Linked DNA regions of Thermogemmatispora onikobensis. The protein of the gene in region 1 binds, or shares a complex with, the protein of each later gene. Links are inferred from orthologs where the notes say so. Each region holds a gene or a part of one and is shown in the gene's direction. Other genes may lie near its edges.

Region 1 (3,060 bases):
ACAAGCAAGGCAATCCTCGCTGCTGCCTGTGGTGAAGTGAAGGTTGGAAAAGAAAACTGCTAGCGCCTAACCCCGGGCGGGTCGGCGGATGGGGCTGGGCCAGAGCGTCGAACAGCACAATACCAGCACGAAGACGCGCAAGCGCATAAAGAGGCAAAGCGTGCCGGAGACCGGGCTGGCGAAGCGAGCAACAGCCTGCGGCTCCGGTCCGTTGCGTTGCTTGCCAGCCTCTCCCCTGGCAAGTGGGACCGCGGAAGCCGCCACGGCCACGAGGCAAGGCGGCAACGGAGGCCGGTGGAGCGCATAGTAACAGCTCTGTCGCTGTGCCCACCGTAACCGGAAGGGGAAAGAAAGCGACAGACGCTCGCGTCTGGCCAGCCGCGGCGGCGAGAGAGCGAGCATGCATGCGTGCGTGCGAGGAAGAAGGCGCTCGCTGTATGCTGCAAGAGCGCTGGCTGACAAAAGCAGGCGAACGAGAGAGAAGGAGAGAAGTCTAAGCAGAACGCTCGCATGGCTGGCTGGCCGGCTGGTTTCAGGGAGGAGCGCCAAGGAAGAGCAGCCAGCGAGGGAGACAAGCGACGTTCGCGGCAGCAGATCTGCTGCCCTACCCGCACAGGTGGGAAAGGACCCGTGCCAGCGCTCAGTCGATCAAGGTGGAGATGAAGCGAAGCCATGAGCGCGTCAGGTAGCCCGCGATCTGGTGCGGCGACCGTCGTTGCTGATGCTGTAGGCGTTCGTATCCGATTGTAGCTTCCGTTCTCATCGACGAGCAGCAGAAGCAGAAGCGCATTCCTCTAACGCGATGGGTGGGTGCCTGCCCCAGGCCGGGGTGGGTGATAGCCTCGGCAAGCCTCCCGTCATCTGGCATTCGCCTTCCTGCTCATTGTGGCCAGCAGGCCCGGCGGGAGGAGAGCGAGGAGGCAGGACAACCAGTATTGTTTGTTGTAGGCTCAGGTGTCAGCTACAATCGAAGCGACGCCTTTTCTGGTGCTTTGCACAAGGCAGGTATCATACGTACGTACGTAGCGTAGCGTAGATGCTCGTCTGCGCGCGTAAGCGGACTGCGGCCACGCTTGTCGGCCCAGGCCGGCAGCAGGAGCGGCGGCGAGCATGTGTGTTGACCGCGAAGCGAAAGGGAGGAAAAGAGACCTTGCCAAGACGCAAACGTGTTAGCCGTCGGTCAGAGTCGGACAAGCATAGCAAGGAAACCAAGAAGTACGAGTATCGGCGTGGAGTGCGTCGGCTCGAAGTCGTGGACCCTAAGTACCAGAGTCGCAACGTCGCGAGCTTCATCGGCAAGCTGATGGTCGATGGCAAGAAGAGCCTGGCCGAGCGCATCCTCTATCAGGCTTTCGCTTTAATCGAGCAGCGGCAGAAACGCCCAGCGCTGGAGGTCTTCGAGCAGGCCATCAGAAACGCCACTCCGACGGTCGAGGTCAAGCCCCGCCGTGTTGGTGGCTCGACCTATCAGGTGCCCGTCGATGTCCGCAAAGAGCGTGGCCTCTCCCTCGCCATGCGCTGGCTCATCCGCTCTGCTCGCGCTCGCACCGGCAAGAGCATGGTGGAGAAGCTGGCGAACGAGATCATGGACGCTGCCTCTGGACAGGGTGCGACCATCAAGAAACGGGAGGAGACCCACAGGATGGCAGAGTCCAACAAGGCTTTCATCCATTATCGCTGGTAATACTTAATCATGTCTAGAGAATACTCACTCGAAAGAACGCGGAATATCGGTATCATCGCCCATATTGACGCGGGAAAAACGACAACGACCGAGCGTATCCTCTTCTACACGAAGAAGATTCACCGCATGGGTGAGGTGCACGAAGGGGCTGCGACGATGGACTGGATGGTCCAGGAGCAGGAGCGCGGGATCACGATCACCGCCGCTGCTACCACCTGCTTCTGGCTCGACCATCGCATCAACATCATCGATACGCCTGGTCACGTCGACTTTACTGCCGAGGTCGAGCGCTCGCTGCGCGTCCTCGATGGGGGCATTGTGATCTTCGACGCCGTAGCCGGCGTCGAGCCTCAGTCTGAGACCGTCTGGCGCCAGGCCAACAAGTACAATGTCCCGCGCATCTGCTTTGTCAACAAGATGGATCGCGTCGGAGCTGATTTCTGGCGCACCGTCCAGATGATCCGTGACCGTCTGGGGGCCAACCCTCTTCCAATCCAGCTGCCGATCGGGGCGGAGAGCGACTTCAAGGGCTTTATCGATCTTATCGAGCAGCATGCCGTCATTTTCCTCGACGACTTGGGCACGCGGCCCGAGCCGACTCCCATTCCTGCCGGGTTGGAAGAAGAGGCGAGGCGTCATCGCGATGCGCTCATTGAGCGTGTCGCCGAGACCGACGAGGAGTTGACCCTGAAATATCTTGAGGGCGAGGAGATTACCAAGGACGAGATCCGGGCTGCCCTCCGCAAAGCAACGATTGCCGGCACTCTGGTGCCGGTACTTTGTGGTTCCTCCCTGCGCAATAAGGGTGTGCAAGCTTTGCTGGATGCGGTCGTTGCCTATCTTCCTTCCCCTCTCGATATTCCTCCTCCCATCGGCATCAATCCCGATACTGGTGAACAGGTCGCGCTGACGGTTGCAGACGATGCCCCCTTCAGCGCCCTGGCTTTCAAGATCGTCTCCGATCCCTTCGTGGGCCGCCTGGCCTATCTGCGCGTCTATTCCGGTACGCTGACGAAAGGCTCTTCGGTCGAAAATACGACCAAAGGCAAGACAGAGCGCATCGGTCGCTTGCTGCGCATGCACGCCAACCATCGCGAGGATATCGACGAGATCCGCGCCGGCGATATTTGTGCCGCCGTCGGGCTGCGCAATACCTTCACCGGCGACACCCTCTGCGATCCGCAGCACCCGGTGATCCTGGAGTCGATCTCTTTCCCCGAGCCGGTGATCGAGATCGCCATCGAGCCGAAGACGCGCGGGGATCAGGATAAGATGACGATCGCCCTCAGCAAGCTCGCTGAAGAAGATCCCACCTTCCAGGTGCGCACCGACCCCGAAAGCGGTCAGACGATTATCCGCGGCATGGGCGAGCTGCA
Region 2 (3,229 bases), on another replicon or contig:
TGATGTATCATCACTCAGGTGAGAGCGTTTCATCCCCTTACCAGACAGCAGGGGTGTAGGAGCGAGGAGCAGCACCCCTGAAGCACGACGGCTGGCAGCGTGGAAACGCTGCAGGGCTATCATGGGCGGTTGCTGAAATTGGTAGACAGGACGGACTTAGGATCCGTTGGTGCAAACCGTGAGAGTTCGAGTCTCTCACCGCCCACCATCACAAAGATCCCGGGGTCACCTGCAGCGGGGGGTGGCTCCTTCCATTTGCCAGCGGAGCGGGGCGGAGCGCCTGCGCGCAGTGGTACCGACAGGGCAAGGCGAAGCACACAGACGGCACGAGGGCAGGCAACCAGGCAAGCACGCTTTATCTCACGTATCTGGCTCCCCTGAGTGCTCTTCCCCGCTGCAGTTCCCGTTTGGTTCGCGGTCTCGGCGGGTGGAGAAGTGAGCGCGTCGAGCGAGCAGCCCGAGGGAGGCAGGCGGGAAGCGGCAGAGGGTGACAGCTCTGCGTCGATCGAGCAAGCAAGACCAGATTCGTCCGTCGCATCTTGTTCTGTTGTGCCCTGTATCGAGCCATAGCAGATCAAACCACCGCTCAGCCAGTCAGTGGAGCAAACAAGCAAGCAGGCGGCACGCCGGGCGGCGCGTACGTACGATGATGATGCTTGTGTTGGAGGAACAGTGAAGGTCACAGTTGAGAAATTAGCGAGCAGCGAAGCCATTCTAGATGTAGATCTCACCTGGGAAGAGGTGGAGAAGGCTTCGGAAAAGGCTTATCGTAAGCTGGTGCAGCAGGTTGAAATTCAGGGGTTTCGTCGGGGCAAGGCCCCCCGCTCCTTGCTCGAGCGCAGGTTAGGCAAGGAGTACATTTATCAGGAAGGTCTTGACGACCTGATCAGCGAGGCCTACCGTGAGGCGCTCAAGGAGCACCAACTTACTCCACTCGCGCAGCCGGAGCTGGATGCTCCCATGTTTGAGATGGGGCAGCCCTATCATTTCCGCCTGAAGGTTCCCATCCTGACCCCCGTAGAGCTGGGCGACTACCGCTCGCTACGCTTTGAGGATGAAGAGGTTATGGTGACGGCGGAGGAGGTCGAGCGGGAACTGGAGGCGCTGCGTAACCAGTATGCGAGCTGGCAGAAGATCGAACGTCCTGCCCAGATGGGGGACCGCGTCACAGTCGATCTCAAACTGACGGTCGAGGGGCGCACCATTTCCGACTACAAGGAGAATCCCTTCGAACTGGCCGCCGATCGGCCCGGTCTCTTCGCCGGTATGGATGAGCAAATCGTTGGCATGCAGGCCGGTGAGAGCAAGAGCTTCACTCTGACCATTCCCTCCGACTATGGCAATGAGGAGCTGGCCGGCAAAGAGGCCCACTATGAGCTGACCCTCCATCAGGTTGAGGAGAAGGTCCTGCCCGAATTGGACGACGCCTTTGCCGCGCGCGTTGGCCAGTACGAGACCCTGGAGGACCTGCGCAAGGTCATCAGCGATGCCATCCAGGATCGCAAAGAGCGACAGAAGCGCCAGGAGCTGCGTGATAAGGTGCTGGAGGCTGTGGTGGCTCAGTCCAACATTGTCCTCCATCCGGTTCTGATCAAGGAGGAAGTCGAGGACATGCTGCATGAGCTGTCCCACATGTTGGAGAGACAGCGTATGTCGCTCGAGCAGTATCTCCTGCTGATGCGCAAGAGCCGGGAGGAATACATGAAGGAGCTGGAGCCGGACGCAGAGAGGCGCGTCAAGCAGCAGCTGGTCCTGGATGAGGTTGCCAGGCAGGAAGGGATCGAGGTCACGCCGGAAGAAGTTGAAGGCGTTTTTCGCATGTATGCCCAGGCGGGGCAGCCACTGCAGCGCAGCGAGGCCCAGGTGCGGGCGCTGATCATCACGCTGCGGCGCGAGAAAGCGCTTTCGCGCCTGGTAGAGCTGGCGACACGTCCGGCGGAGGAAAAGGAGCAGCAGGGCGAGGAGAGCGAAGAGCAAGCGCAGCAGTCAGAGGAGACAGCGAGTGAGGCCACTGTGGCGCAGGCGGAGGCCGACTCGGAGCCAGAGGGCGGGTCGGAGCCGGAGACCGGGCGAACCAGCGAGGCACCGTCTTCCTCTCCTGCTACAATAGTAGTAGAAGATGCGGGGGCACCGGCTGACACCGGAGGCCAGCAGTAAGACTCCAGCCAGGACTCAAGCGTCGTAATTGAGGGAAAGGTAACAACGGACGTGGCAAACTCTAAGAATATTCGCACAACCTATCGCTGCTCTTTTTGCGGCAAGAGCCAGGATCAGGTCCAACGGCTGATTGCCGGCCCGTCAGGGGTCTATATTTGCGATGAGTGCATTGACCTGTGCCGGGAGATCATCGAGGAGGAGCAGGCCACCTTTAGCAAGCCGCGTCTTCAGACCGGGAAGATTCCCACTCCGAAGAAGATCTATGAGCAATTGAGCCAGTATGTGATCGGGCAGGAGCGGGCCAAGAAGACGCTGGCTGTGGCGGTGTACAACCACTATAAGCGCATTAGCGTGGGCATGCAGATTGATGACGTGGAGCTGGGAAAGAGCAATATTCTGCTCATCGGCCCCACCGGCTGCGGTAAGACCCTGCTGGCGCAGACGCTGGCCAAGATCCTCGATGTGCCCTTCTGCATCGCCGATGCCACGGCCCTCACCGAGGCTGGCTACGTGGGCGAGGATGTGGAGAACATTCTGCTGCGCCTGATCCAGGCCGCCGATTTCGATGTAGCGCGGGCCGAGCGCGGCATCGTCTACATCGATGAGATCGATAAGATTGCCCGCAAGTCTGACAATCCCTCGATCACGCGCGATGTCTCCGGCGAAGGTGTGCAGCAGGCCCTCCTGAAAATCATCGAGGGCACGATTGCCAATGTGCCCCCCCAGGGTGGCCGTAAGCACCCGCATCAGGACTTTATTCAGATCAACACCTCGAATATTCTCTTTATCTGCGGCGGCGCCTTCGAAGGACTCGATAAGATCGTCGAGCAGCGCCTGGGCAGCAACCGCACCATTGGCTTCAAGAAAACGGTGGACGAGCCTGAGCAGCGCGCTCAGGAGACCGTGCTCTCGCAGGTCATTCCCGAGGACCTCCTCAAGTACGGGCTGATCCCCGAGTTTATCGGGCGCCTTCCCGTAGTGGTGGCCCTCGATAACCTGGATAAGGAGGCGCTCATCCGCATCCTGACGGAGCCGAAGAACGCCATTGTCAAGCAGTATCAGAAAATCTTCC

Evidence for each region.
Region 2: the proteins of rpsG (region 1) and tig are in contact, whole or in part, in a crystal structure (PDB 3GTY), measured with the Thermotoga maritima proteins. The link is inferred for Thermogemmatispora onikobensis from one-to-one orthologs. Residues at the interface, in WP_004081843.1 of Thermotoga maritima: Lys34, Lys52, Lys55, Glu59, Arg62, Gln63, Glu66, Asn67, Lys69, Val71, Arg95, Ala109, Lys110, Lys111, Gly112, Arg113, Pro114, Glu117, Glu121, Ile124, Ala125, Tyr127, Asn128, Asn129, Thr130, Gly131, Lys135, Asp139, Arg142, Met143; in WP_004081061.1 of Thermotoga maritima: Glu122, Val124, Val129, Leu130, Tyr133, Glu188, Gly259, Ile262, Tyr263, Glu266, Ser270, Glu273, Gln274, Glu277, Arg308, Gln311, Ile312, Ser315, Tyr316, Glu325, Arg329, Arg336, Leu363, Phe366, Trp367, Arg373, Leu377, Arg381, Leu384, Glu387.

The regions. Positions count from the first base shown.
Region 1 is NZ_BDGT01000072.1:13,271-16,330, forward strand. Bases 215-2,959 are described here. They hold rpsG (30S ribosomal protein S7), read left to right. Parts: upstream 215-1,234; coding sequence 1,235-1,684; downstream 1,685-2,959. Other genes in these bases: fusA (elongation factor G), read left to right, coding at 1,694-2,959. Outside these bases: more of fusA, read left to right, coding at 2,960-3,060.
Region 2 is NZ_BDGT01000028.1:25,829-29,057, forward strand. The notes cover bases 1-2,914. They hold tig (trigger factor), read left to right. Parts: upstream 1-672; coding sequence 673-2,157; downstream 2,158-2,914. Other genes in these bases: clpX (ATP-dependent Clp protease ATP-binding subunit ClpX), read left to right, coding at 2,209-2,914. Outside these bases: more of clpX, read left to right, coding at 2,915-3,229. UniProt on the Bacillus subtilis protein: Involved in protein export. Acts as a chaperone by maintaining the newly synthesized protein in an open conformation. Functions as a peptidyl-prolyl cis-trans isomerase.